DNA from 4 places in the Micromonospora sp. WMMD956 genome. Region 4 is predicted to be linked to each of the others. Evidence: riboswitches for the same ligand, from Rfam matches in the RefSeq annotation. Region 4 holds a riboswitch; each other region holds the start of a gene.
The links. A riboswitch is a leader RNA that binds a small molecule or an ion and turns the genes downstream of it on or off. The one in region 4 is predicted to bind cobalamin.
Positions count from the first base shown of each region.

Region 1 (8,073 bases), 650 kb from region 4:
CCCGCGCTGCGCCACCCGCGCCCACGTGCGGGCACACCGCAGCCGGCGACGGACGGTCACCCGCTGATCAGCCGGCCCGGACCAGGCCGGCGACGGTGGCCAGCGCGGCATCGGCGGTAAGACCCGGGGCGCCGCCCTGCGCGAGGCGGGCGGTGCCGCCGCCACGTCCGCCGAGCGCGGACCTCACCAGGTGTACGGCGCCGAACGCGTCCGACGTCGTCGCCGTGGTGGCGACGACCAGGCGGGTGCCGCGCTCGGCCGGTGCGGCGACGGCGACCACGCCCGGCCGGTCCTGCGGTAGCGCGGCCCGCACCAGTTCGGCGAGTTGCCGGGGGTCCTCCTCGCCGTCGGCGACGACCCCGACATAGCGGGTGACACCGACGGCCGGCGCCTCGGCGGCGAGGCGGCGGGCCCGCTGCGCGGTGAGCTCCCGGGCGAGTTGGTCGGCGCGGCGCTCGGCGGCCTTGGCGCGGCCGAGGAGCGCGACGATGCGTTCGGGTAGGTCCTCGCGCGGGGCCTGCAGCCGCGCGGCGAGTTGGGTGACGAGGTCGCGTTCCCGGGCGAGGTAGCGCAGCCCGTCGAGGCCGACAACGGCCTCGACGCGGCGGTGACCGGCGCCGACGGACGACTCGCCGGTCAGCGCGAGCAGGCCGATCTGGCTGGAGTGGGTTACGTGGGTGCCGCCGCACAGTTCCCGGGACCAGGCCCCGCCGATCTCGACGACCCGGACCTGCTCGTCGTAGGTCTCCCCGAACAGGGCCAGGGCGCCGAGTTCCCGGGCCCGGGTCAGCGGCATGACCTGCGCGGTGACCGGGAGGTCGTCACGCAGCGCCTGGTTGGCGACGTCTTCGATCTCGCTGCGGGTGGCCGGGGATAGGCCGCCGGGCCAGGCGAAGTCCAGCCGCAGGTAGCCGGGCCGGTTGTAGGAGCCGGACTGCAACGCGGTCGGGCCGAGGACCTGCCGCAGCGCGGCGTGCAGCACGTGGGTGCCGGAGTGGGCCTGTCGGGCGCCGAGGCGCCAGCTCGCGTCGACGTTCGCGGTGAGGCGGGCGCCGACCGTCAGGTGTCCGGCGGTGACGCGGACCTGGTGGGCGACGAGGCCCTTGACGGGGCGCTGCACGTCGATCACCTCGCCCGCGCCGTCGGTGCCGGTGAGGTGCCCGGCGTCGGCGGCCTGCCCGCCGGACTCGGCGTAGAACGGGGTGACGTCGAGGACCACGGTGACGATCTGCCCCTCGGTCGCGGCGGGCACCGGTTCGCCGTCGGTCAGGATCGCCACGATCGTCGATTCGGTCGTCAGGTCGGTGTAGGCACGCCAGTCCGTCAGGCCCGTCGTGTCGACGATCCGTCGGTACGCCGACACGTCGGTGTGCCCGGTCTTGCGGGCTTGCGCGTCGGCCTTGGCCCGGCTGCGCTGGTCGGCCATCAGCCGGCGGAAGCCGTCCGCGTCGACCTGCAGGCCCTGCTCGGCGGCGATCTCCAGGGTCAGGTCGATCGGGAAGCCGTACGTGTCGTGCAGCTGGAACGCCTTGTCACCGGGCAGCGCCGCCTTGCCGGCCGACTTCGTCTCGGCGATGGCGGTGTCCAGGATCGTGGTGCCGGCGCGCAGCGTGGCCAGGAACGCGTCCTCCTCGGCGTACGCGTACTGCGAGATGCGGCCGAAGTCCTCGGCCAGCTCCGGATACGACGGCGCCATGCAGTCGCGGGCCACCGGCAACAGCTCCGGCAGCGCCCGGTCGGCGTAGCCGAGCAGCCGCACCGCCCGGATCGCCCGGCGCATGATCCGCCGCAGGACGTAGCCGCGGCCCTCGTTCGACGGGGTCACGCCGTCGCCGATGAGCATCAGCGCAGTGCGCACGTGGTCGGCGACGACCCGCAGCCGCACGTCGTCCGGGTGCGACTCGTTGGCCGCGTGACCGGAGTGCACGCCGTAGCGCTTGCCGGTCAGCTCGGCGGCCCTGTCGAGGATCGGCTTGACCTCGTCGATCTCGTAGAGGTTGTCCACGCCCTGCAGCAGCGAGGCCATCCGCTCCAGGCCCATGCCGGTGTCGATGTTCTTCGCCGGCAGGTCACCGAGGATCGGGAAGTCCTCCTTACCGGTGCCCGGGCCGCGCTCGGACTGCATGAAGACGAGGTTCCAGAACTCCAGGTAGCGGTCCTCGTCGACCTCCGGGCCGCCCTCACGGCCGTAGGCCGGGCCGCGGTCGTAGTACAGCTCCGAGCAGGGGCCGCACGGGCCGGGGATGCCCATCGACCAGAAGTTGTCGGCCTTGCCCCGACGCACGATCCGCTCGGCCGGCACGCCGGTGGCCCGCCAGATGTCGTACGCCTCGTCGTCGTCCAGGTAGACGGTGGCCCAGATCCGCTCCGGGTCCAGCCCGAAGCCGCCCGCCTCCACCGACTTGGTGGCCAGGTCCCAGGCCAGCGGGATCGCCCCGGACTTGAAGTAGTCACCGAAGGAGAAATTGCCGTTCATCTGGAAGAACGTGCCATGCCGGCTGGTCTTGCCGACCTCGTCGATGTCCGGCGTACGGATGCACTTCTGCACACTCGTCGCCCGCGCGTACGGCGGGGTCTGCTGCCCCAGGAAGTAGGGCACGAACTGCACCATGCCCGCGTTGACGAACAGCAGGTTCGGGTCGCTGATGGCGGGCAGCGGAGCCGACGGCACCACGACGTGACCGTTCGCCTCGAAGTGGGCGAGGAACCGCCACTTGATCTCCGCCGTCCGCATACCGCCCCACCCCTTACTGCAAGTCTTTGGCAATTGCATAGTATGGGCGACTGTGCAGACACCGACCGGCACCCCACGACCCATCACCCGCTACGGCACCCCGGTGCTGCACCACCGCTGCGCCGAGGTGACCGTCTTCGACGACGCCCTCGCCCACCTCGTGGCGGACATGTTCGCCAGCATGTACACGGCGCACGGCGTCGGCCTCGCCGCCAACCAGATCGGCGTCGACGCCCGGATCTTCGTCCTCGACTGCCCCGACGCCACCGGCGCCCACACCGTCGCCCACGTGATCAACCCGGTCCTGCAGCTACCCGACCAGCGGAATCTCGTCACCGACAGCGAGGGCTGCCTGTCCGTGCCCGGCCAGTACGCCGAGGTCACCCGCCCGGCCACCGCCACCGTCACCGGCGTCGACCTGCACGGCCGGCCCGTGCGCATCGACGGCACCGGCACCCTCGCCCGCTGCCTGCAACACGAGGTCGACCACCTCGACGGCCTCGCCTACGTCGACCGGCTACCCGCCAAGCTCCGCAAACAACTGCTCGCCGCCGCCGCCGAACACCCCGGCGTCGGCGTCGGCACCGGACAGAACTGAAACATGCCGGTCGTCCTCGGCATCGAAACGTCCTGCGACGAGACCGGCGTCGGCATCGTCGCCGACGGCGTCCTGCTCGGCGACGCCCTCGCCACCAGCATGGACGAACACGCCCGCTTCGGCGGCGTCGTCCCCGAGATCGCCGCCCGCGCCCACCTGCACGCCATCACCCCCATGGTCGAACACGCCCTGCAGCAGGCCGGAATCGGCTTCGCCGACATCGACGCCGTCGCCGCCACCGCCGGCCCCGGCCTCGCCACCGCCGTTCAGGTGGGCCTCGCCGCCGGCAAGGCCTACGCCCTCACCCTCGGCGTCCCCCTCTACGGCGTGCACCACCTCGCCGGCCACGCCGCCGTCGACATCCTCGACCACGGCCCCCTCCCCCAGCGCAGCATCGCCCTCATCGTCTCCGGCGGGCACACCTCGCTCCTGATCCTCGGTGACCTCGCCCGCGACCCCGTCATCCACCTCGGCGACACCGCCGACGACGCCGCCGGCGAAGCCTTCGACAAGGTCGCCCGCCTGCTCGGCCTGCCCTACCCCGGTGGCCCCGCCATCGACCGGGCCGCCCGCGAAGGTGACCCCACGGCAATCGCCTTTCCGCGCCCGATGACCGGACCGCAGGACCCGCCGTACCGATTCTCGTTCTCCGGCCTGAAGACCGCCGTCGCCCGCTGGACCGAACGCCACTGCGGGCCGCTACCTGTGGCCGACATCGCCGCGTCGTTCCAGGAAGCCGTCGCCGACATACTTACCCGCAAGGCCGTCGCCGCGTGCCGCGACCACCACGTCGACACGCTTCTGCTCGTCGGCGGCGTCGCCGCCAACAGTCGCGTACGCGCCCTCGCCGAACAGCGCTGCGCTGCCGTCGGTATCACCCTGCGCGTCCCCGCGCCGCGACTCTGCACCGACAACGGCGCCATGATCGCCGCCATCGGCGGTCTTCTCGTGCGCGCCGGCATCCCCCCGTCACCGCTGACCCTGGGCGCCGACCCCAGCGCCCGGCTGACTCATGCCACCATCGGCAAGGACCTGCGCTGACTGTCCACACGGGCCCTCCGGACACGCGAGACACCGCTCACCAGGCTACAGAACGAACGAAGACTCCTTCAGAGGAGCAGTCGCACAACCGCAATCCACGCCGATGACGACCAACGCAACAACGATCCTGAGCGGTGGTGGCGAGGTGATCGGCGGGCGTCGCGGCGACAATGCGACAGGTCTCAGCCGTCCTCGGCACCGTCGAGTAGCGCCCGACGCAAGGCGAGACGGTGCTCGCGGCGGATCTGCGCCTCACGGTAGCGTCGCCGGTCGCCGTCGGTCTCGGCCAGCAGCGGCGGCACCGGCCGTGGTTGCCCGTCGTCGTCGACGGCGACCATGACCAGATGCGCGGTGGCCACGTCGACCGGCGGCACCGCCCGATCCCACCGATCCGCGCTGACCTTGACGGCGACCTCCATCGAGCTGCGGCCGGCCCAGGTGATCCGGGCGTCGACGTGGACGACGTCGCCGACCCGCACGGCGCGCAGGAAGGCGGTCTCGTCGATGGCGGCGGTGACTGCGGGCCCGTCGGAATGCCGAGCGGCCACCACTCCGGCGACGGAGTCGATGAGGTTGAGAATCCGGCCGCCGTGGACGGTGCCCATCAGGTTGGTGTGATGCTGGTCCATGATCTGTGACAGGGTCAGATGCGACGCCGACGGGGGCCGGCCGGCGAGAATGGCGCTCTCGTGCATGGTTCATCCGTCCTCGGGAAGCATGCCGTCGACCAGCCGGCACGCACGTCGAGGACCCGCCGCAGCGCGTCACCCGCCCGACCCGCCCGCGAGGTCGACGGCTGCGCACACACCTCTTGTGTGCGCAGCGCGGGCAGGTCTTCGGACTCGCGGGCATGACCGGGTACGCCGGTGTCTCCTACTGGCCGTCGCTTCCCGGGCCCTACGGGCCCAGTGCCGGTGACGGCGGTCGTTCCCACTCACCGCTGCGGGGCAGTCCCGGATTCCCACCGGGTTCCCTCTTACGACGCCCGAGCGTGACAACGCCTGGGCGAACCAGCGCCGGTAACCAGCCTAGCGTTCTTGGTCAGCTGACGGCCGGCTCGGACCTGGATGTGACCTACCTCCCCCATCGCCCTTGCCGATGGATCCGGGTGGCCTGGCGGGTGACGCAGAGGCCGGCCCGGCGGCGGGATCGGTCACGTCGGTGCCGGCCGGGCCTGCGACCTCGGCGCTGTCGGCGACCGGGTCCGGCGGCTGCGGTTCGGCTGCGACGAAGGTGACCGGAGCGTCGAACGCGGCCCGGCGCGCGGCGCGGCGCAGCGCGGCGAGCACCGCCGGGCCGGCCAGGACGATCGCCACCGCGGTGGTGATCGCGCGGCCGGTGTCCCAGCCGAAGGTGGAGGTGACTGCGGTGAACAGGGCGAGGCGGTGCAGGTTCTCCAGCACCGGCGCGCCCGCGACGTAGGACAGTTGGGTGTCCGCTCCGACGCTGAACGGCCAGAACCACAGGTTCATCAGCAGGCCGTAGCCGTAGGCGGCGAGCGCGCCGTAGGCCGCCAGGACGGCGGTCTCGGCCCGTCCGCGCAGCCTCGCCGGAAGCAGGCCGGCGCCCAGGCCGATCCAGGACGCGCACAGCATCTGGAACGGCAGCCACGGTCCGACACCGGCGGTGAGCAGGGCGGAGGCGAACAGGGACGTCGAACCGAGCAGGAAACCGAATCCGGGGCCGAAGACCCGGCCGGCTAGGACGAGGAGGAAGAACACGGTCTCGATGCCGGCGGTGCCCGCGCCCAGGGGGCGCAGCGCGGCGTTGACGGCGGCGAGCACACCGAGCATCGCCAGGGCTTTGCTGTCCATGCCACCGGAGGTGAGTTCGGCCAGCACGAGCGCCACGAGCACCGGCAGCATCAGGAAGAAGACCACCGGTGCCTCGCCGGTGCGGGCGGTGGATTCCGGCTGCGCGGGGACGAAGAACGGCCAGGTGAAGGTCGCCAGGGCGGCGGCCGAGGCCAGGGCCAGCACCACGGCGGTACGCGGGGCGACCCGCAACACGGTCACGCCGGTGCCTGGGTCTGGGTCAACGCGGTGGCGACCTGTTCCACAGTGAGCCACGGCGCGGGGGCGAGGACCTTGGCCACCTGCGGGGCGAACGCCGGTGACGCGAGCATGACCTCCGCCGTGCTGCCGTCGGAGACGATGTCCCCCTCGGCCATGACGATCACCCGATCGGCGAGGGCCGCGACGAGTTCGACATCGTGGGTGGCGACCACCACGGCGCGGCCGGCGGCGGCCAACGCGCGGACGACCTCGGTGAACTGCCGCTTGGCGTGGTAGTCCAGGCCACGGGTCGGCTCGTCGAGCAGCACCACCGGCGGAGCGGCGGTGAGCTGGACGGCGAGCGCGAGGGCCAGCCGCTGCCCCTCGGACAGGTCACGGGGATGCCGGTCGGCGGGCAGGCCGGGGGTGAGCTGGTCCAGCAGCGCCCGGCAGGTGCCGGTCGGCGCCGCGGTCTCCCGGTCGGCCTGGGCGCATTCGGCGTCCACGGTCTCCAGGTAGAGCAGATCGCCGGAGTTCTGCGGGACAAGGCCGACGTGCCGGCGGGCCCGGCCCGCCGGCAGCCTCTTCGGGTCGACGGTCCCCTGCGGTCCGGCCACGTCGACGGTGCCGCCGTGGCGGGGGCCGCTACCCTGCACCGCCCACAGCAGACTCGACTTGCCGGACCCATTGCGGCCCATCAACGCGACGACCTCGCCGGAACGCAGGTCGACGTCGACGCCGGCCACCGCGACCGTGCCCGGATACCGTACGACGATCTTCCGCGCGGTCAGCGCCGCCGCCCTCTCCGTCATCGTCTCGGGCGGCGGCGGGTCCACGTCAGCGAGCCGACGCCGCAGGCCGGACGCCTGCCGACGAGCGTCGCGCACCGACAGCGGCAGGGGTGTCCAGCCGGCGAGGCGACCCAGCTCGATCAGCGGCGGCGCGATGTCGATGTGCGCCAGCACCGTTGCCGGTGTCCCGTCGATCACGCTCCCGTCGCCGGGCAGGTAGAGCAGCCGGTCGGCGTACTGCACCACCCGCTCCAGCCGGTGCTCGGCCAACACCACGGTCACGCCGAGGTCGTGTACCAGCCGGGTGACGGTGGCGAGCACGTCCTCCGCGGCGGTGGGGTCCAACGCGGAGGTGGGCTCGTCGAGCACCAGCACCCGGGGATGGGCCGTGAGCACCGCGCCGATGGCGACCCGCTGCTGCTGGCCGCCGGAAAGCGTCCGCAGCGGCCGGTCGCGCAGGTCCGCGATGCCGAGCAGGTCGAGGGTCTCCTCCACCCGCTTGCGCATGACCGTCGGTGGCAGGGCCAACTGCTCCATCCCGTACGCCAGTTCCTCCTCGACGGTGTCGGTGACGAACCCGGCCATGGGGTCCTGACCGACCACGCCGACGACGTCGGCGAGGTCGCGTGGCGGGTGCCGGCGGGTGTCCCGGCCGTCCACGGTGACGGTGCCGTGCAGGGTGCCGCCGGTGAAGTGCGGCACCAGTCCGTTGATCGCCCGCAACAGGGTCGACTTGCCGGCGCCGGTCCGGCCGGCGACCAGGCAGAGCTCGCCCTCCTCGACCCGGAGCGTCACGTCCCGCAGCGGCGGCGACCCGCCCTCGACGTAGCGGACGGTGACCCGGTCAAAAATGATCATAAGGGGCCTTCCGTCACCGGCGACGACGTGGTGGCGGGGCGTGCCGTGTCCACCCGC
Region 1 covers NZ_JARUBI010000005.1:3,542,147-3,550,219, reverse strand. The annotation lists gene O7628_RS16310 (CGNR zinc finger domain-containing protein) at 1-67, shown strand, start outside; gene alaS (alanine--tRNA ligase) at 68-2,734, opposite strand; gene def (peptide deformylase) at 2,817-3,332, shown strand; gene tsaD (tRNA (adenosine(37)-N6)-threonylcarbamoyltransferase complex transferase subunit TsaD) at 3,336-4,373, shown strand; gene O7628_RS16290 (acyl-CoA thioesterase) at 4,556-5,068, opposite strand; cobalamin riboswitch at 5,183-5,403, opposite strand; gene O7628_RS16285 (ECF transporter S component) at 5,402-6,388, opposite strand; gene O7628_RS16280 (ATP-binding cassette domain-containing protein) at 6,385-8,016, opposite strand; gene O7628_RS16275 (CbiQ family ECF transporter T component) at 8,013-8,073, opposite strand, start outside.
Region 1: it holds a riboswitch for cobalamin, as region 4 does, so the genes downstream of both, O7628_RS16290 (acyl-CoA thioesterase) here and bluB (5,6-dimethylbenzimidazole synthase) in region 4, are expected to answer to the same signal.

Region 2 (4,305 bases), 640 kb from region 4:
CGGAAGCCGGTGCGCCCCTGCGCCTCTTCCCTCCCGCCCTCGCGTGAGTCCTCGGACGCTTCGAGGGAAGGACCCATGAGCACCACATTCGGTCAGAGCACCGTGCTCGGTTATCCACGTATCGGTGGTAACCGTGAACTGAAGAAGGCCGTGGAGGCCTACTGGGCGGGCCGCATCGACGCCGCGGAGTTGGAGAGCACCTCGGTCGCGCTGCGCGCCGGGGTCTGGCGGACGCTGCGCGACGCCCGCCTGGACGCGATCCCGTCGAACACGTTCTCCTACTACGATCACGTCCTCGACACGGCGGTGGCCGTCGGCGCGGTCCCACGACGCTTCGCCCGACTCGGCCTGTCAGGGCTCGACACCTACTTCGCCATGGCCCGCGGCGTCGACGCCGAACCGGCGCTGGAACTGACGAAGTGGTTCGACACGAACTATCACTACCTGGTCCCGGAGATCGGACCCGACACCGTCTTCGCCGCGAACCCCGACAAGGCGTTGCGTGAGTACGGAGAAGCCCGCGCACTGGGTATCGAGAGCCGACCGGTGCTGGTCGGGCCCGCCACGTTCCTGCTGCTGGCCAAGACCTCCACACCAGGCGTCGAGTCATTCGATCGGATGGCCGAACTCGTCGACGTGTACGCCGACGTTCTCCGTGCCCTCGCCGCCGCCGGTGTCACGTGGGTTCAGCTGGACGAACCCGCCTACGTGGCCGACCGCACCACGGCCGAGATCGAGGCGCTACACGATGCCTACATGCGGTTGTGCTCCGTGCGGCAGCGGCCGAGGATCTTCGTCGCCACCTACTTCGGGGAACTCGGTGACGCGCTGCCCGCGCTGCTGGACACGCCGGTCGAGGCGCTCGGCCTGGACCTCGTTGCCGGGCCCGGCAACCTGCGACGTCTCGCCGGAGCCGGCCCACTGCACGGCAAGACGATCGTCGCCGGGCTCGTCGACGGTCGCAACGTCTGGCGCACCGACCTTCGGGCGGCGATAACGACCGGTGCCGCGGTCACCGGGCTCGCCGACCACGTCGCCGTGTCCACCTCCTGCTCCCTGCTGCACACGCCGGTGGACCTCGCCGCCGAGACCACGCTCGATCCGCAGCTGCGACGGCGGTTGGCCTTCGCCCGGCAGAAGGTCGACGAGGTCGTCCTGCTCGGCCGCGCCCTGCGCGACGGCACGACGCCGCTGCCTGAACCGCTACCACCCGCCCCGAAAGCGTGGCGCGACGACACCGTGCGGGGCAGGCTCGCCGCGCTGCGCCCAGGCGACAGGCAACGGGGCGACCACCGGCGGCGGGCGGCGGTCCAGCAGGCCCGGTTGCACCTGCCGCCGCTGCCCACCACGACCATCGGCTCGTTCCCGCAGACCGCCGAGCTGCGTGCGGCCCGCGCCGCACACCGGTCCGGCCGGCTCGACGACTCCGGCTACGTCCAGCGGATGCGCGCCGAGGTCGAGCATGTCATCCGGCTCCAGGAGCGGCTGGGCCTCGACGTACTCGTGCACGGCGAGCCGGAGCGCAACGACATGGTCCAATACTTCGGTGAGCAGTTGACCGGTTTCGCCACGACCGAGCACGGCTGGGTGCAGTCGTACGGCTCCCGCTGCGTCCGCCCGCCGGTCATCTACGGCGATGTGGCCCGCAGGGCTCCCATGACGGTCGCCTGGTCCTCCTACGCGCAATCGCTGACCGACCGGCCGGTCAAGGGCATGCTCACCGGACCGGTGACGATCCTCGCCTGGTCGTTCGTGCGCGACGACCAGCCGATCAACGTCACCGCCGACCAGATCGCCCTCGCCCTGCGTGACGAGTGCCGCGACCTTCAGGCGGCCGGCATCCGGGTGATCCAGGTCGACGAGCCGGCCCTGCGGGAAACCCTGCCCCTGCGCGCGGCGGACCAGGATGCCTACCTGGACTGGGCGGTAGGCGCGTTCCGCCTGGCCACCAGCGGTGTCGCCGACGACATCCAGATCCACACCCATCTGTGCTACTCCGAGTTCGGTGAGATCATCGCCGCCATCGACGCCCTCGACGCCGACGTCACCAGCATCGAGGCGTCCCGCTCGAGGATGGAGGTCCTCGGCGACCTAGCCGCGGCCGGCTACCACCGCGGAGTCGGGCCAGGCGTGTGGGACATTCACTCGCCCCGGGTCCCGCCACGTGACGAGGTCGTCGAGGCGCTTCGCCGGGCCTTGGCGGTGGTGCCGGCCGAGCGGCTGTGGGTCAACCCCGACTGCGGCCTGAAGACCCGCAGCTATCCCGAGGTCGAGGCGTCTCTGGCGCACCTCGCCGCCGCCGCCGTCGAGCTTCGCGGCAGGTGAGCGCAGGCCGGGCGGGACGCCGACACCGTCCCGCCCGGCACGGCCGAGCGACCGTGTCACCCTGTCGCGATGGTCACCGTGTGTTGATGTCGGGCAACGCATTGACACGTGCTGCCCCGCCCGGCCAGACTGACGCGACAACTTCATCAGCGTGCGCGTAGGGGGAAGTCCGGTCGAAGTCCGGCGCTGGCCCGCAACGGTAGGCCATCGGGGTGTGCTCCGATGACAAGCCCGAATACCCGACGTGCCCGCGATTTCGCTCCCCCACCCGTCGTGGCCCACGGGTCGGAGTCCCGGTCGACCCCGTGCCACGGTGGTCGTTCGGGTTCTGACGACCGCCGGGCCGGAAAGGCGCTTCCGATGGTCGTTCGCCTGAGCCGGCACCGCCTGCTCGCGCTGTTCTGCGGTGTGCTCGCCGCCCTCACAGTCACCACGCCCGCGCTCGCCGCTCCCGCGCCCGCCGGCCCGACCCGGGCGGAGGCCGCCGCCGGGTGGCTGGCCCGGCAACTAATCGACGGGGAACGCTTCGAGGTGGTCTACGACGGGGTCGCCTACCCGGACCAGGGGCTCACCCTCGACGCGGTGTTCGCCTTCGCCGCTGCCGGCGTCGCCGACGACTCCGGCACGCGGGCGCTGGCCTGGGTCAGCCGGCCGGACGTCCGCGACGCCTACGTGGGCGACGGCACGACCGAGGCGTACGTCGGCGCCACCGCCAAACTCGCCCTCGCCGTCGCGGTGCGCGGCGGTGACCCGACGGATGTGGGCGGGGTGGACCTGGTCGCCCGCCTGCGCTCGCTCCAGTCGCCGACCGGCCGGTTCACCGACCGGTCGGCGTTCGGCGACTACAGCAACGCCTTCAGTCAGTCCTTCGCGATCCTCGCGCTGGACCGGACCGCACAGGGCGTGCCGGCAGCGGCCGCGTCCTGGCTGGCCGGCACCCGCTGCGCCGACGGTGGCTACCCGCTGCTGCCCGCCCAGCCGGTCTGCACCTCCGACGTGGACGCCACCGCGCTCGCGGTGCAGGCGTTGCGGGCGGCCGGCCGCAGGGCCGACGCCGCCCCGGGGCTGCGCTGGCTGCTCTCGGTGCAGGGCGCGAACGGCGGGTTCGCCAACGTAGGGGGAACACCGAACGCGAACAGCACCGGGCTCGCCGCGCAGGCGCTGCGCGATGGTCACCGGCCGCTGGCCTGGGCGCGGGCCCGCACGTTCCTCGCCGGACTCCAGGTCGACTGCGCCGGCGCGTCAGCCGACCGGGGGGCGGTCGACTTCGACGGCGGCGCCTTCGACCCGGCCACCGCCGCCCGCGCCACCGCGCAGGCCGTCCTCGGTCTGACCGGCGCTGGGTACGCCCACCTGTCCGCCGCCGGCGCGACGACCGGCGCACCGACCCCCGACTGCCCGTGAGCCGTTCCGTCGCTCGCCTGATTCTCATTCGTCTGCTCTCGGGGAGGACCCATGTTTCGAATCGTCATTCGTAGGCGGCTTGCCGGACTGTTGGCCGCCGCCGTCGCCGCCGTCGCGCTGACCGCCGTCGAGCCTGCGCCGCAGGCCGCGCACGCCGCCGCGTGTACCGGCACGTCGGGGGTCACCGTGGTGGTCGACTTCGCCGCCCTCGGCGGCGGGGTCCAGGTGGCCTGCGCCCTCGGCGACCCGGCGACTGGGCTGGCCGCCCTCCAGGGCGCGGGCTTCACCGTGACCGGAACCTCGCGCTGGGGACTGGCGTTCGTGTGCCGGATCAACGGCAAGCCCACCGCCGCGACCGAGCCGTGCGTCAACACTCCACCCGTCACCGCGTACTGGTCGTACTGGCACGCGCCGAGCGGCGGCGCCTGGTCCTACAGCACGTCCGGCGCGACCAGCTACAACCCCGCGCCGGGCAGCGTCGAGGGCTGGTCCTTCGGCGCGGGCGCCCCACCGAGCATCGCCGCTCCCTGACCCGTCGACCGACGTGCCGGGTGCCGGCCACCGCTCTGGCGTCAC
Region 2 covers NZ_JARUBI010000005.1:3,534,035-3,538,339, forward strand. The annotation lists gene metE (5-methyltetrahydropteroyltriglutamate--homocysteine S-methyltransferase) at 76-2,325, shown strand; cobalamin riboswitch at 2,453-2,587, shown strand; gene O7628_RS16255 (peptidase) at 2,686-3,729, shown strand; gene O7628_RS16260 (hypothetical protein) at 3,781-4,260, shown strand.
Region 2: it holds a riboswitch for cobalamin, as region 4 does, so the genes downstream of both, O7628_RS16255 (peptidase) here and bluB (5,6-dimethylbenzimidazole synthase) in region 4, are expected to answer to the same signal.

Region 3 (8,073 bases), 3.3 Mb from region 4:
GGTGCGGCAGGGCGAGCCGGGCGGCGACCCGCACGTCCTCGGCGGTCACCACCGTCCGGTCCTGCCAGGCGGCGTGCGCCATCGCGGCGCGGGCGGTGACGATGTCGGCGCGCATCCCGTCCACGTCGAACGCGGCGCACACCTCGGCGATCTGGCGCAGCGCGGCGTCGGGCAGCCGCACCCGGCCGAGCCGGTCCCGGGCGGCGGCGACCCGCCGGGCCACCTGGGCGTCGGCGTCGGCCCAGCGGGCGGCGAACCCGGCCGGGTCGGCGTCGGCGGCCAGCCGGCGGCGCACCACCTCCACCCGCACGGCCGGATCGCGGCTGGCGGCCACCTCCACGGTCAGCCCGAACCGGTCCAGCAGCTGCGGGCGCAGCTCCCCCTCCTCCGGGTTCATCGTGCCCACCAGCAGGAACCGGGACGCGTGGCTGACCGACACGCCCTCCCGCTCGACGTGGTTGCGGCCCATCGCGGCAGCGTCGAGGAGCAGGTCGACGAGGTGGTCGTGCAGCAGGTTGACCTCGTCGACGTAGAGCACGCCCCGGTGGGCGGCGGCGAGCAGGCCGGGCTCGAAGGCGCGTACCCCCTCGGCGAGGGCCCGCTCCAGGTCCAGCGAGCCGACCACCCGGTCCTCGGCGGCGCCGACGGGCAGCTCGACCAGGCGGGCCGGGCGGCGCTCGACGGGCGCGCCGGCGCGGCCCGGACCCGCCGCGCCGCCCGGGTGCGGGCCGTCGGGCGGGCCCGGGTGCGGGCCGTCGGGGCAGGACGGGTCCGGCGTCGCCGGGTCGCAGGCGAACCGGCAGCCGGCGACCTGGTCGACGGGCGGCAGCAGGGCGGCCAGGGCCCGCACGGCGGTGGACTTCGCGGTGCCCTTCTCGCCCCGCACGAGGACCCCGCCGATGGCCGGGCAGACGGCGTTGAGCAGCAACGCGAGGCGCATGTCGGCCATGCCGAGCACGGCGGAGAAGGGAAACGCGCTCACTGCCGGTCCTCCAGGTCGCCCTCGCTGGCCAGGTACGTCTCGCGGAGCCGGTCGAGGGTGGCCGGCTGCGGGGCGGCCCACATCCCCCGCTCGGCGGCCTCCAGCAGCCGCTCGGTGATGCCGCGCAGCGCCCACGGGTTGGACTGCTCCAGGAACGCCCGGGTGGTGTCGTCGAAGACGTACTCGGCGGCGAGGCGCTCGTACATCCAGTCGTCGACGACGCCGGCGGTGGCGTCGTAGCCGAACAGGTAGTCCACGGTGGCGGCCAGCTCGAACGCGCCCTTGTAGCCGTGCCGGCGCATCGCGGCGATCCACTTCGGGTTCACCACGCGGGCCCGGAACACCCGCCGGGTCTCCTCGCCGAGGGTGCGGGTGCGCACGTCGTGCGGCATCGCCGAGTCCCCCACGTACGCGGCGGGGGCGACGCCGGTGAGGTGGCGCACCATCGCCACCATCCCGCCGTGGTACTGGAAGTAGTCGTCGGAGTCGACGATGTCGTGCTCGCGGGTGTCCTGGTTCTTCACCGCCACGGCGATGCGGGCGAAGGACCGTTCCATGTCGGCGCGGGCCTCCCGCCCGTCCAGGCCGGGGCCGTACGCGTAGCCGCCCCAGACGGCGTACACCTCGGCGAGGTCGGCGTCGCTGCGCCAGTTGCGGGCGTCGATCAGCGGCAGCAGCCCCGCCCCGTACGCCCCCGGTTTGGAGCCGAAGACGCGGGCGGTGGCCCGGCGCTCGTCGCCGTGCTCGGCGAGGTCGGCGGCGGCGTGCGCGGCGACGTAGTTGTCCCGCGCCGGCTCGTCGAGGGCGGCGACCCGGCGCACCGCGTCGTCGATCAGCGCGACGACGTGCGGGAACGCGTCGCGGAAGAACCCCGAGATGCGGACGGTGACGTCGACGCGGGGCCGGCCCAGCTCGGCGAGCGGCACCACCTCGACGCCGGTGACCCGACGGGACCGGTCGTCCCAGGTGGGACGGCAGCCGAGCAGGGCGAGCACCTCGGCGACGTCGTCGCCCTGGGTGCGCATGGCGCTGGTGCCCCAGACGGTGAGCCCCACCGAGCGGGGGTAGGCGCCGGTGTCGGCGAGGTGCCGGGCCAGCAGCGAGTCCGCGAGGGCCACGCCGACGTCCCAGGCGTTGCGGCTGGGGATCGCCTTCGGGTCGACGGAGTAGAAGTTGCGGCCGGTGGGCAGCACGTTGACCAGGCCCCGGGTGGGCGAGCCGGACGGGCCGGGCGGCACGAACCGGCCGTCGAGCGCGCCGAGCACCCGGCCGACCTCGTCGGTGGTGCGCGCCAGCCGCGGCACCACCTCGCGGGCGGCGAAGCGCAGCACGTCGGCGGCGTCGGGGATCGCCCGGCCGGTGACCTCCGCGACGACGGCGTCGACCCGGTCGGCGCTGGCGTCGGCGTCGATGCCGGTGCCGGTGCTGGCGCTGGTGTTCGCGTCGGCGTCGGCGGCCCAGCCGAGGGTCTCCATGGCGACGACGAGCCGCCGGGCCAGCCCCTCGATCAGGTCGACGGCGTCGGCGGCGGTGCCGGCGGGGCCGTCGGCCACGTCGGTCAGCTCCTTCGGCACGGCGATGCGCCGTCCCGGCTCGGCGAGCAGGGCGGCCTCGTCGAGGCCGTACGCGGCGGCGAGCGCCTGGCGCAGGCCGGGCAGGGCGCGCACCCCGCCCCACACCTGGGGGGCGCGCAGCACGGCGAGGACCAGGTTGACCCGCGCCTCGCCGGTGGGCGCGCCGCCGAGGACGTGCAGGCCGTCGCGGATCTGCACGTCCTTGACCTCGCACAGGTACCCGTCGAGGTGCAGCACGAAGTCGTCGAAGTCGTCGGCGGCGGGCATGTCGGCGGTGTGCAGGTCGTGGTGCAGCTCGGCGGCGCGCACCAGGTCCCAGATCTGCGCCCGCACCGTCGGCACCTTCGCCGGGTCGAGGGCCTGCACGGTGGCGTACTCGTCGAGGAGCTGTTCGAGCTTCGCCAGGTCGCCGTACGTCTCGGCGCGGGCCATCGGCGGCACGAGGTGGTCGACGACGACGGCGTGGGCGCGGCGCTTGGCCTGGGTGCCCTCGCCGGGGTCGTTGACGATGAACGGGTACACCAGCGGCAGGTCGCCGAGGACGGCGTCGGGGGCGCAGTCGGCGGCCAGGCCGAGGCCCTTGCCGGGCAGCCACTCCAGGGTGCCGTGCTTGCCGAGGTGCACCACGGCGTCCGCGCCGAACCCGCCGTCCGCCTCGGGCGCGGCCAGCCAGCGGTACGCGGCGAGGTAGTGGTGGCTGGGCGGCAGGTCGGGGTCGTGGTAGATGGCGATCGGATTCTCGCCGAAACCGCGCGGCGGCTGGATCGCCAGCAGCACGTTGCCCAGCCGCAGGCCGGCGAGCACGACGTGCCCGTCGTCGACGTACAGCTCGCCGGGCGGCTCGCCCCAGTGCTCGCGGATCCGCTCCCGCAGCGCGGCCGGGACCGCCTCGAACCAGCGCCGGTAGCTTGCCTGCGGCACCCGGGCGTCGGCGGCGGCGAGCTGCTCGGGGGTGAGCCACTCCACGTCGTGACCGCCGGCGGCGATCAGGGCGTGGATGAGCGCGTCCCCGTCGTCGGGCACCGGCCGGTCGCCGAGGTGGTAGCCGGCGGCGGCGAGCGCGGCGAGCAGCCGCACCGCCGAGGCGGGGGTGTCCAGGCCGACGGCGTTGCCGACCCGGGAGTGCTTCGTCGGGTAGGAGCTGAGCACGATCGCCAGCCGCTTCTCGGCGTGGGGCACGTGCCGCAGCCGGGCCTGGCGCGCGGCGATCCCGGCGACCCGGGCGGCCCGCTCGGGGTCGGGCTCGTAGACCGACAGCCCGTCGGCGTCGATCCGCTTGAACGAGAACGGCACGGTGACGATCCGGCCGTCGAACTCGGGGATGGCCACCTGCATGGCGGCGTCCAGCGGGGACAGCCCGGCGTCGCTGCCGGCCCACTGGTCGCGGGTGCTGGTGAGGCAGAGCGCCTGCACGATCGGCACGTCGAGGGCGGCGAGCGCGCCGACGTCCCAGGCGTCGTCGTCGCCCCCGCCGGAGGCGTCGGCGGCCACCGTCCCGCCCGCGGCCAGCACGGTGACGACGAGGGCGTCGCAGCGGGCGAACAGCTCCAGCGGACCGTCGCCGGGAGCCAGCCCGCGCAGCGAGCCGCAGAAGACCGGCAGGGGGTTCGCCCCGGCGGCGTCGACGGCGTCGGCGAGGGCGTCGACGAAGGCGGTGTTCCCGGCGAGGGCGTGCGCCCGGTAGAAGACGATCCCGACCGTCGGCCGCTCGGGCTTGACGGGCCGCTCGCCGTGGACGCCGTGCCCGGGGGTGGGCGCGGGCGGGGCGAAGCCCTCGCCGGTGAGCAGCACCGTGTCGGAGAGGAACCGGGCCAGCTCGGCGAGGTTGCCCGGCCCGCCCTCGATCAGGTACGCCAGGGCCCCGGTGGCCACCCCTGAGGCCACGGTGGACGCGGCCATCAGCTCCGCGTCGGGCACCGCCTCGCCGCCGAGGACGACCGTCGGCACCCCGGAGTCGAGCACGGCCGCGAGGCCGTCCGGCCACGCCTGCCGGCCCCCGAGCAGCCGTACGACGGCGAGGTCGACGCCGTCGAGCAGCGCCGGCACGGCGTCGGCGGCGACCCGGGCGGGGTTGGCCAGCCGATAGCCGACGCCGCTGGCCCGGGCGGCGAGCAGGTCGGTGTCGGCGGTGGACAGCAGCAGGATGCGCACGGAGGGCTCCGGAGAGTGACGCACGGGGCGGCGGGCAGGCCGCCTGCGGGCAGGCGTGGGCGCGGGTTCAGCGGGTACGGCGGGCCTGCGGCCGGCTCACCGGCGCGGGCCGGGGCGCCGGGGGCGCAGCGCGGCGCGGCACCCGGGGCGCGGGCTCAGGTGCGGCGACGGGGCGCGGGCAGGCTGCCGCGCGCCAGCAGGCGGCGACGGTGTACGTCGATGTGCGAGACGCCGTGCGTCATCGGGTCCTCCTCGGGTGTCCACGCCCTGGGGTCGCTCCGACGGCCGAAGTATCCTGGCTTCCGGATCGACGCTCTCCCCCGGCCTTCCAACCGCAGACGCACGGCCGTGACTCACGAGGGGGGATCGCTCCCCGGTGACAGTGGCGGGACCGCGCCGGAATCGCACCGGCTTCCTTCACTGCCGTCAGGCCGCGAATGCTGCCACACCCGACCGCCGCCGGTCAACGCCGGGCTCCCGGCCACCCCACCCCCCCAACTACATCGATGCCTGACAATTGCATCGGGAATCGGATGCGGCGAAAGCAAATGTCGTACGCCGATGGATGCGGTTCGTTCCGCGCGCATTTCCCCGCCGCCTGCCCGCGGGCTGGCTAGGCTGATTCCGATCATCGCCCGCCGGCGCGGGACGGGACTTGCCCGAAGGGAATCCGATCAGTGGCGACGCAGGTCATCGTGCTCAACGGCGGCTCCAGCTCGGGCAAGTCCGCGATCGTCCGGTGCCTCCAGCGCATCCTGCCGCACCCGTGGATCAGTTTCGGCGTGGACGACCTGATCGCCCGGCTGCCGCCGGCCCTGCTGGGCAGCCCCGCCGGGCTGAGCTTCGGCCCGCACGGCGAGGTCGACGTCGGCGGGGACTTCCTCGCCGTGCAGCACGCCTGGCTGGTCGGCATCGCCGCGATGGCGGACGCCGGGGCGCGGATCATCCTGGACGAGGTCTTCCTCGGTGGCGGCGCCTCCCAGGAGCGGCTCGGCGGCTACCTGGCCGACGTCGAGGTGCTGTGGGCCGGCGTGCGGTGTCCCCCGGCGGTCGCGGCGGCGCGGGAGATCGCCCGGGGCGACCGGGTGATCGGGATGGCGGCGACGCAGGCCGAGACCGTGCACGAGGGGGTCCGCTACGACGTCGAGGTCGACACCGCCCGCACCGAGTCGCTCGACTGTGCCCGCGCCATCGCCGCGCACGTGCGCTGAGCGACTCGGTGCGGCGGGCCGGCGGCGCCCGGGGTCAGCGCGCCCGGCGCTCCGGGTGCGCCCGGTTCCAGGCCCGCATCCGCTCCGGGTACCCGGTCCGCGCGGCCTCGTACAACGGAACGGCGTGCCGCTGGGCGATCTTCGCGGCGGCCCGCGGCGACCCGGTCCGCCGCCGGATCCACTCCCCGTCGTGGGCTATCGCCATCACGGTGGTGTCGGTCGCGGTGGTCTCCGGCTCCAGGTAGAACTCCACGCCCCGGCGGCTGCGGACGAACGCCTCCAGGGCGGCCAGGTCGTCCGGCGTCGCCTCGCGGTCGAGCTTCGTCGGGATCCCGTCGGCGACAGGTCGGCGGCGGCTGAACCAGCCCATGCCCGGCTCCTCTCCTCGGCGTGCCCTCCAGTGGAGCATCCCCGCCTGGCAGCCTGCTGGACGCGGGATGTGAGGAAGCTGACCCGGCTCGCCTCCCCGTACACTCGCCCGGTGGCGGCGTGGCGGGCGGTGGCGGCCCGGGACAACGCCGACTGGTGCGACGTGGTCGGCCGGGCCCACGGCCTCGCGGGGGCGCGCGACGCGGACGCCTGGTCGGTGCCCCGCCGTTCCCCGCAGTGGTATCCGGACGCGGTGACCCTGCGCCCCGGCGTGGACGCCGCCCGGCTGCTGGCCCGGATCGACGCCGGCCCCGGCGCGTCGGTGAAGGACAGCTTCGCCGACCTGGACCTCGCCCCGCACGGCTTCCGGGTGCTCTTCGCAGCCGAGTGGATCCACCGCCCGCCCGCCACACCGCCCAGCGCGCCGCTCGTGGTGCCGCTCGTCGTGCCGCCCGGGGCCGGCCCGACGGCACTGAGCCCGGTCACGTCGGCGCGAGGGCTGGCCGACTGGTCCGCCGCGCACGGCAGCGAGGTCCTGCGCCGGCCGGCGCTGCTGGCCGACCCGCGGGTCACGATCCTCGCCCGGCACGCGGCCGACGGCGCGGTCACCGCAGGCGCCGTGCTGACCGACGGAGGCCCGGCGGTCGGGGTCTCCAACGTCTTCGCCGCCGACGGCGATCTCGCCCGGGTGTGGCGGGGCGTCGTGGCCGCCTGCCCGGACCGGCCGCTGGTCGGCTACGAGTCCGGGGGCGGCCTGCCGCCGGCCGAGGAGGCGGGTTTCCGGCGGATCGGGCCGCTGCGCGTCTGGCTGCGCCCGGACCCCCACCCCGACCCGGACCGCCAACGCACCCCGAAGCCCACCACCCCCTGACCACTCTGCGCAACCGCCGCACGGGGCGTTCGCGCCCGTGCGCCCGCCTGACCGTCGGTCACCACCAGTTCGCCCCTCCCACTCACACTCGGCCCTTTGCTCTGCACCCACCGACGCAGCATCTCGGTCGAGCTGGTCGAATAGCCAGTCGCGAATGAATGACCACGCACCGACGCGGTCACGCTGCGCAAGCACTGCGTATGTGGGTGCAGAGCAAAGCGCCCCGACGGGTGGGTGCCTTCCGGCCCCGACGACGGCCGCCTAAGTCACCTTGCGTAATGAGGGGCGGCTGAGGAGCGAGCTGCTCCGACGGCTGAGCCCGTGACCGGCGGCGGGCGGTGGCCGGGACGTCGTCCCGGCGGTCGGGGCTAGGCCGGGCGGTCGGGGCTAGGCCGGGCGGCTGCGCGTGCCGGCCGGCGGCCGGAGCACCGGGACCAGGGCGAGGGCGGGCACCAGGAGCAGCGGCACCAACAGCAGCGCCCGCAGCGTGCCCACCTGGTCGCCGAGCAGGCCGAGCAGCGGCGGGCCGCCGAGGAAGGCCGTGTAGCCGATCACGCCGACGACGCTGACCCGGGCCGGCGCCCGGTCCTCCTCGTCGGCGGCGGCGCTGAGCCCCACCGGGAAACCGAGCGACGCGCCCAGCCCCCACAGCGCCACGCCGAGGATCGCCACCGGCCCGTCGCCGGCCAGCACCGCGAGGCCGGCGCCCGCCGCGGCGAGCAGGATGGTGCCCAACAGCACGGGCACCCGGCCCCAGCGGTCGATCGCCACCGTTCCGGCGGTGCGCCCGATGGTCATGCCGACCACGAACACCCCGAACACGGCGGCGCCGGCCGCCTCGCTGAGCCCGTACCCGTCGACGAACGCCACGGCCAGCCAGTCGTTGGCGCTGCCCTCGGTGAACGCCATCACCAG
Region 3 covers NZ_JARUBI010000005.1:6,219,751-6,227,823, reverse strand. The annotation lists gene O7628_RS27175 (VWA domain-containing protein) at 1-949, opposite strand, end outside; gene cobN (cobaltochelatase subunit CobN) at 979-4,707, opposite strand; cobalamin riboswitch at 4,996-5,125, opposite strand; gene cpt (chloramphenicol phosphotransferase CPT) at 5,385-5,918, shown strand; gene O7628_RS27160 (hypothetical protein) at 5,953-6,288, opposite strand; gene O7628_RS27155 (hypothetical protein) at 6,400-7,158, shown strand; gene O7628_RS27150 (MFS transporter) at 7,546-8,073, opposite strand, start outside.
Region 3: it holds a riboswitch for cobalamin, as region 4 does, so the genes downstream of both, cobN (cobaltochelatase subunit CobN) here and bluB (5,6-dimethylbenzimidazole synthase) in region 4, are expected to answer to the same signal.

Region 4 (8,073 bases):
TGAGCCGGCTCGACTCGTCCACCCGGGGCTGGATCCACCGGGGCGACGGGTTCGTCAAGCTGGTGGCGGACGCCGACCGGGGGGTGCTGGTCGGGGCCACCTCGGCCGGCCCGGCCGGCGGCGAGGTGCTGTCGGGCCTGGTGGTGGCGGTGCACGCCGAGGTGCCGCTGGCCCGGCTCCGGCACATGATCTACGCGTACCCGACGTTCCACCGCGCCATCGAGACCGCCCTGCGCGACCTGGCGTAGCCGGCCGGCCCTCAGGCGGGCGCGCCGTGGCGGCCCGCGCCGGCCGCGAACCGGGCCGCCCCCGCCGTCGCGTCGGCCGCGAGGGACGCCGCGCCGTAGGCCAGCTCCACCGCGAGGGCCTCCCGCTCGGGCAGGTTCGCGCCGGCCAGCACGGCCGCCCGGTCGTTGCGCAGGCACGCCTGCGGGTGCCGGGCGATCTCGGCGGCGAGCCGCTCGGCCTCCGCGCGGGCCGCACCCGGCGCGACCAGCCGGTTCACCAACCCCATCGCGTACGCCTCCTCGGCCGGCACCGGTCGGCCCGTGAGGATCAGATCCATCGCCCGGCTCTCGCCGACCAGCCTCGGCAGCCGGACGGTGCCGCCGTCGACCAGCGGCACGCCCCAGCGCCGGCAGAACACCCCGAGCACCGCGTCGGACTCGGCGACCCGTAGGTCGCACCAGAGCGCCAGCTCCAGCCCGCCGGCCACGGCGTAGCCGGAGATCGCGGCGATCACCGGCTTGGACAGCCGCAGCCGGGTCGGGCCCATCGGTCCGTCGCCGTCCGGCTCGACCCGGTTGCCGCTCGGCGTGCCGATCGCCTTGAGGTCCGCCCCGGCGCAGAACGTGCCGCCGGCCCCCCACAGCACGGCCACCGCCGCCGCCGGGTCGGCCTCGAAGGCGCGGAACGCGTCGGCCAGGGCCCGGGCGGTGGGACCGTCGACGGCGTTGCGGGACGCCGGCCGGTCCAGGATCACCGTGGTCACCGCGGCGGCGTGCTCGACCCGTACCCCCATCGGGACAGCATGCCCTGCCCGGGCGGCGACGCACCAGCGTGGACGGGATCCGGGCGGACGGCCGCGTGTTCGTACTTCGTACATCGGCTTCGCGCGGCGGACAGCCCGCTCCGTGGCCACTTCTCTCGTCTGCCGTCGACGGACACAATGCCCGCTGGAGGGTCGCGGACAGTGGTGAAGCGAATTCGCGCCGTACGCGTCGCGCCCGGGGTGCGGGTGAGGCGAGAGACGCCGGTCGGCGATGCGGGGAGAGGTCGTGACAGGAGGAACCAGGGCGGGGCCCTCGGCGAGCAAGCAGGTCGACTGCGGCGACGAGGCGCCCGCCGACCCGCCGGGGTCGTGGTCGCGGCTCGTCACGGACGACCCGGACGAGGCGCACCGCTGGCTGCTGGCGGCCTATCCGGAACACCGGCTACGCGCATTCGACCGTCGCGCGGGGGGAATCTTCCGGGCCGCCCACGCGCGGTTCGGCGCGACCAGCGTCGCCCGGGTGCGCTATCCGATGAACGCGGACAACGACGTGTCCACCCGGGACGTCGTCGGGGTGGCGGAGGTGCTCTCCGGTGGCTGGGGGGTCGACGTCGGGGCCGGGGAGGTGATGGCCGGCGCGGGCGGCCTGCTGCTGGTGCCGCCCCGGCGGACCAGGGCGATCCTGCACCGCGACATGGAGGTCGTCGCGGTGGAGCTGCCCCTCGCCGACGTGCGGCGGGTGGCGCAGGAGCGGTGCGGGCTCGCGCCGGTCGACCTGCGGTTCCAGGGGCTGCTGCCGGTGTCCCCGTCCGCCGCGCAGCTCTGGCGCAACACCACGCGCTATCTCACCCAGGTGGCGCTGCCGGGCGCCGCGTTCGGGACGAACGCCCTGGTGCAGGCGGAGGCGACGGGCCTGCTGGTGGCCGTCGCGCTGGCCACGTTCCCCAACACGACGATGACCGAGGCGCCGACGCGCGGCGCGGGGGCCGTCGCGCCGGCCGCGGTCCGTCGCGCGGTCGCCTACATCGAGCAGTACGCGGACCAGGCGCTGACCCTGACCGACGTGGCGGTCGCGGCCGGGCTGGGCGCGCGGGCGCTCCAGCATGCCTTCCGGAAGTACCTCGACACCACGCCGACGCGCTACCTGCGACGGGTGCGCCTGGAACGGGTGCACAGCGACCTCCAGGCCGCCGAGCCCGGCGCGGGCCTCACCGTGGCCGCCGCCGCCGCGCGGTGGGGCTTCGCCCACCTGGGCCGGTTCGCCACCGAGTACCGCCGGGCCTACGGGCAGCCGCCCAGCCAGACCCTGCGGGGCTGACGGACGGCGCGAACCCCGGCCCGTCGGCCGCGCCGGTCGCCGGCGGGGGAGGAACCGCCCCGGCGTGCCGTTGCGCGGCCCGCCCGCGCCGGGTGGCTAGGCTCCCTCGTGACTGAGGGATGTGGATAAGTGACTTGCAGTAATAATGGCCCGCCGGTGCTCACCCGGTTCTCGACCAGCGATCCGGCCGAGGCGGCGCACGTCTTCGAGACCTCGTACGGCCGCAGCGTGCGACTGGCCGCGGTGCCGACCGGGCTTCCGCTGCGCCACGACCGGTGGAGCACCGGCGCGTTCTGCATCGACGACATCAGCATCTCCCTGGACCTGCGGGTGCAGGCGGAACCGCTCGGGTACGTCCTGCTCGCCGCCCCCCGCCGGGGGTGCTTCGGGCACCGGTGCGACGGGGTCGACGAGCTGATCGGGCCCGGCGAGGTCGGCGTGCTCTACCAGCCCGACCTGCCCGGCTCCTCGTGGTCCAGCGACGTGGACGTGACCTCCGTCCTGCTGGACCTCTCGCTGTTCGACCAGGTCGCCCGCGTCGACCCGGACCGCCCGCTGGCCCCCCTGCGGTTCGCCAGCTTCCGGCCGGTCTGCGCCGATGCCCAGTGGCGGTGGCGGCGGACCGTCCGGTACGCGGAGTCCGTCATCGCCGCCGGTGGCGCGCCGGGCGCGTCCCCGCTCGTGCTCGGCGGCCTCGGCCGCCTGCTCGCCGCGGCCACGCTCGCCGCGTTCCCCAGCAACGCCGTCGTGGCGGACCGGTCATGCGACCGGACCGACGCCCACCAGGGGACCCTGCGCCGGGCGATCGCCTTCATCGAATCGGCCGCCGGGACCGACATCGGTCTCGTCGACATCGCCCGCGCCGCCGCCACCACCCCCCGCGCGGTGCAGCTCGCGTTCCGCAGTCAGCTCGGCACGACCCCGCTGGCCTACCTGCGCCGGGTGCGGCTCGATCTGGCCCGCCAGGAACTGACCCGGGCCGTGCCCGGCGACGGCGTCTCCGTGGCCGTGGTCGCCGCCCGCTGGGGATTCGCCGACCCGCGCCGCTTCGCCGCCCGCTATCTCGCCACGTACGGGGAGCTGCCCGGCCGGACGCTGCGCCGCTGACGCGGGTTAGCATCGCCGGCGGCACGATCATGCGAGGTGCCCCGCCTGCGCGGGGAGAATCGGGAAGCCGGTGTGAATCCGGCACGGGCCCGCCGCGGTGACCGGGGAGCCACCGTCCACGCGCGAGGAGCGCAGCCACTGGCCGTGCGGCTGGGAAGGCGGACGGGCAGGCGTCGATCCGGGAGTCCGAAGACCGGCCTCGCGTCGACCGCCCACCCGTCGAGGTGGGCCGAGCGCAGCGGGAGCCTGCCTGTGGAACTCTACGACGCCATCCGCCGCCGCCGGGACGTCCGGGCCCAGTTCACCGGGGAGCCGGTGCCGGCCGACGCCCTGCACCGGATCCTCGTCGCCGCGCACGCGGCGCCCAGCGTCGGCTACTCGCAGCCGTGGGACTTCGTCCTGGTCCGGGATCCCGCCGTCCGCCGCCGGTTCCACCGGCACGTGCAGGCCGAGCGGGCCGCCTTCGCCGCCACCCTGGACGGCGCGGCGGCCGAACGGTTCGCGCGTATCAAGATCGACGGGGTGCTGGAGTCGACGCTGTCGGTCGTCGTCACCTACGACCCGCAGCGCGGCGGCCCGGCCGTGCTCGGTCGGCACGCCATCGCCGACGCCGGCCTCTACTCGGTCTGCCTGGCCATCCAGAACCTCTGGCTCGCCGCCACCGCCGAGGGGCTGGGCGTCGGGTGGGTCTCCTTCTACCGGGAGCCGTTCCTCGCCGAGCTGCTGGGCGTGCCGGCCGGCATCCGGCCGGTGGCCTGGCTCTGCGTCGGGCCGGTGACGCACCTGGAGACCGTGCCCGACCTGGAGCGGCACGGGTGGCGGCGGGGCCGACCCCTCGCCGAGGCGCTGCACCACGACCGCTGGGCGCGACGGTCGGCTGACCGACCGAACAGCTAATTCAGGTACGTCTATGCGGCGGCTAGGCTGACGTCGCCCTGAGTCATCGCTTAGCTACGTCGGGAGGAGTTCCATGCGTACCACCGTCAAGGTCCTGGCCGCATCCGTCCTCGCCACCCTGGGTCTGGCCGCCGCCGCCACCCCGGCCCTCGCCGCCGCCCCGGCACCCTTCTGCGAGTCCGGCGCGTCGCAGTTCTACTGCGACGCCAGCAGCACCGGCACGACGACGTGGACCGTCACCTGGTACTCCGGCAGCGTCGGCACCTTCACGACCGCCGGGTCGACCCTCTTCGCCACCTGCCCGGCCAGCAACCTCGGCCACCCCGTACGGGCCAGCTACAGCTACTTCGACGGCAGCGCCACCCAGTACAGCGGGACCACCCAGTTCATCTGCCGCAGTGGCCCCTGGCTGTAGCCGGCCCCGTCCGGCGTACGCGCGGACCCGCGTACGTTGGAGACCCGCTGCGGCTGCCCGGTTTGCGACCGCTTCTGCCGGGAAGTCGGACGGAATGCGGGCACTCTTGACGAAACTCGAACAGGCCTCGACGCTGGACCGGACCGGTGACCGGCTGCAACGCGTCGTCCAGGCCACCCTGCGCCCGCAGCGGGTGCGTGACCTGCTGCACGGCGTCTTCATCGGTCATCCGCTGCACCCGGCACTGGTGCAGGTGCCGGTCGGCTCCTGGATCAGCGCGGCCGTGCTCGACCTGATGCCCGGCCAACGCCGGGCGGCCACCGCCCTGGTCGGGCTGGGCACCGTCAGCGCCCTCCCCGCGGCGATCGCCGGCCTCAACGACTGGGCGGCCCTCTCCCGGGAGCAGCGCCGCGTCGGACTGGTGCACGCCGCCGCCAACGCGGTCGGCCTCACCCTGTACGCGGGTTCGCTGGCGGCCCGGCTGCGCGGGCGGCACGGCACGGGGCGGGCGCTGGCGTACCTCGGGCTGGGCGCGGCGAGCGCGGGGGCGTACCTCGGCGGGCACCTCGCGTACAAGCAGGGGGCGCAGGTCAACCAGAGCATCTCCGAGCTGCACCGGATCGGCGAGGGCTGGCACCCGCTGGCGGACATGGCCAACCTGCCGCAACGGAAGCTGGTCACCCGCGAGGTCGACGACGTCTCGGTGATCCTCTACCGGCACGGCGACGAGGTCACGGTGATGCTGGAGCGCTGCCCGCACCAGAGCGGCCCGCTCGGCGAGGGCGACGTCACCGAGATCGACGGGCACGCCTGCGTCGTCTGCCCGTGGCACGGAAGCGCGTTCCGGCTCAACGGTGGCGAGGTCATGCACGGGCCGTCCGGTAACGACCAGCAGATCCTGCCGACCCGGGTGGTCGACGGGGTCCTGGAGGCCCGGCTGCCCTGAGCCCGGGCCCCGCCGCGCCCCGCGCGCCGGCTGGGGTCAGTCCCGGCGGTGCCGTCCGGTGACGAGGGCCCGCGCGCTGTTGGTGGCCCGGACGACCGCCGGCCGGCGGCGCAGGCCGAGAACCGCCCCGATCTGCGCCCCGACGATGCTGGCGACGGCGAGCACCGCCGAGACGGCGAGCGGCCGGTTCACCTGGTCGCCCGCGCCCGCCCGGGACGCTCCGGCGGCCATCGCCGGCTGCGGGCCGGAGGGCGGCTGGGCGACCTGCTGGGTGCCGTGCGACGAGCCGTCCGACGACGAACCGGCGGGCGGCTGGGCGGTGGAGGGGCCGGGGGCGGGGCGGGTGGCCCGTGGCGAGGTGGGCGAGGGCGGGATGGGCGAGGGCTGCGCCGCACCCGGCGCGTCGGCGGCGGGCGGGGTGCCGGGGGCCGACGGCGGCCGGGGGGTGACAGTACCGCCGGGGGTGGGCGTCGTGGGCCGGACCACCAGCTTCCCGGTGGCGTGCCGGCGGGCCCCGGCGTCGTGGACGCCGTCGGGCAGCGTGATCAGCTGCCCGGGGCGGATGCGGTCCGGGTCGCCCAGCCGGTTGAGCTTCGCCACGTCCCGGTAGCGGTCGAAGTCGTCGAGGTAGCGCTCGGCGACCTCGCCCAGGTAGTCGCCCTTCGCCACCCGGTACACCGCCGGCTCCGCCTCCTGCCGGAGCCCGGCCGCCGCGGCGGCCGGCGGCGTCGCGGCCCGGGCGTCGACCACCGGCAGCGCGGCGACCGGGCGGGCCGCCGGCGCCCCGGCGACGACGGCGGCGGGTGCGGCGGCGGGGTACGGGCCGGACAGCACGGTGGCCGCGCTGGCGGCGGCCGGGCTCGCCGCGATGATCAGGGCCACCGAGCCGACCAACGCCGCCGCGGCGCGCTGCTGCCGGCTCATGCCGGGCAGCCGGGGCGCCGGCCGGCGCAGCGTCTGCGCGCCCAGCTCCACGAGCACGGAGAAGGCGAAGGTGATCCAGCCGAACCAGCCGACCAGGGCCAGCGCCCGCAGGAAGAGCTGGCCGTCGTCGCGGCTGGTCAGCGTGGTGCCGACCTCGGCGAGGCTGGGCAGGTGGTCGGGCAGCGGGTTCCCGGCGAACGCGATCAGCGCCACCGGCCCCCCGACCAGCACGGCGATCAGCACGACCAGCGCGCCGAACCCGGTGAGTACCTGCCCGACCCGCCGTGCGGCGGAGCGACCCGGTGCGGCCATGGCGTGCCTTCCCTTCCTAGGGGCCCTCGGTGAGGGCGCGTGCGGTGGCCTCGCCGGAGACGGTGACGTCGGCGCCGAAGCCGAAGAAGCCGAGCAGGTAGCGGTCGTAGGTGACGGTGACCTGGACGCGGATGAGCTTCTCCCCGTCGACGACGGGGAACTCGACGCTGTGGTCGGTGGCGCCGGCCGCGGCGAGGTAACTCGTCACCGCCGCCCTGGCCGCCGCCTCGTCGATCTCCTTGCGGCCACCCTGGATGGCCTTCGCCCGGTCGATGGACTGGCCGCCGGTGCGGGCCGCCTCGGCGGCCAGGTTGTCGGCCAGCTGCCGGGAGCGGAGCTGGCCGGCGCCGTCGAAGGCCAGGCCGATGATCGCGAGGACGCCGATCATCGCCGCCGCCAGGAACAGGCTGACCCGGCCGTCGTCGCCGCGCCACCGACGCCCCGCCCCGTCGACGCGGGCGGAGCCCGCACCCCCGCCCCCGCCGGTGGCGCGGGTGGAGCTCGCACCCTCGCCCCGGTCTTCGGCTGGGTCGGGGTGCGCGGCCGCACCGGGGACGCGGGCGGTCACGACCGGCTCCGGTAGCGGTCCAGCGGGGAGGTGAAGCTGGCCGAGATCGTCCGGCTGGCCGCCATGTCGGGCAGCAACGCCAGGTCGATGTCGGTGAAGGAGACGGTGCAGGTGACCTGCACCGTCACGGCGGCCGTCGTGCCGGGGCCACTGTCGAACGCCTCGGCGAAGCTGGTCGGCGAGCCGCCCACCGAGCCGCGCAGGGTGAGCGAGGGCTGGCCGGCGCAGTTGGCCCGCTGCCAGTCGAGTTGGCTCTGCGCGGCGGCCAGGGCCTGCTCGCGGGCGGTCTCGGCGTCCCGGGAGATGGACGCGGCGCGGGCGGCGTCGTGCGCCGCCGACTGGACGGCCTCCTGCGCGATCGCGGTACGCCCGGCGACGCCGGCCAGCACCATCAGCCCGATGAACGCGGGGGCGAGGACGGCCACCTCGATGGCGACCGAGCCGTGCTCGGCTGCGGGGCGACGGCGGCGGCTCATCCGGTCGTCCACCGTTCGATCGTGCCGTGCGCGGTCTGGCGCACCGGGAAGCTGACGCCGGGAATGACCGACAACGAGTCCCCGCTGACCGTGCAGGTCACCTCGGCGACGCCGGTGAC
Region 4 covers NZ_JARUBI010000005.1:2,888,867-2,896,939, forward strand. The annotation lists gene O7628_RS13330 (NAD(P)/FAD-dependent oxidoreductase) at 1-248, shown strand, start outside; gene O7628_RS13335 (crotonase/enoyl-CoA hydratase family protein) at 260-1,021, opposite strand; gene O7628_RS13340 (AraC family transcriptional regulator) at 1,278-2,309, shown strand; gene O7628_RS13345 (helix-turn-helix domain-containing protein) at 2,466-3,416, shown strand; cobalamin riboswitch at 3,434-3,633, shown strand; gene bluB (5,6-dimethylbenzimidazole synthase) at 3,669-4,313, shown strand; gene O7628_RS13355 (hypothetical protein) at 4,387-4,728, shown strand; gene O7628_RS13360 (Rieske 2Fe-2S domain-containing protein) at 4,823-5,674, shown strand; gene O7628_RS13365 (LysM domain-containing protein) at 5,711-6,910, opposite strand; gene O7628_RS13370 (hypothetical protein) at 6,927-7,298, opposite strand; gene O7628_RS13375 (TadE/TadG family type IV pilus assembly protein) at 7,475-7,954, opposite strand; gene O7628_RS13380 (TadE family protein) at 7,951-8,073, opposite strand, start outside.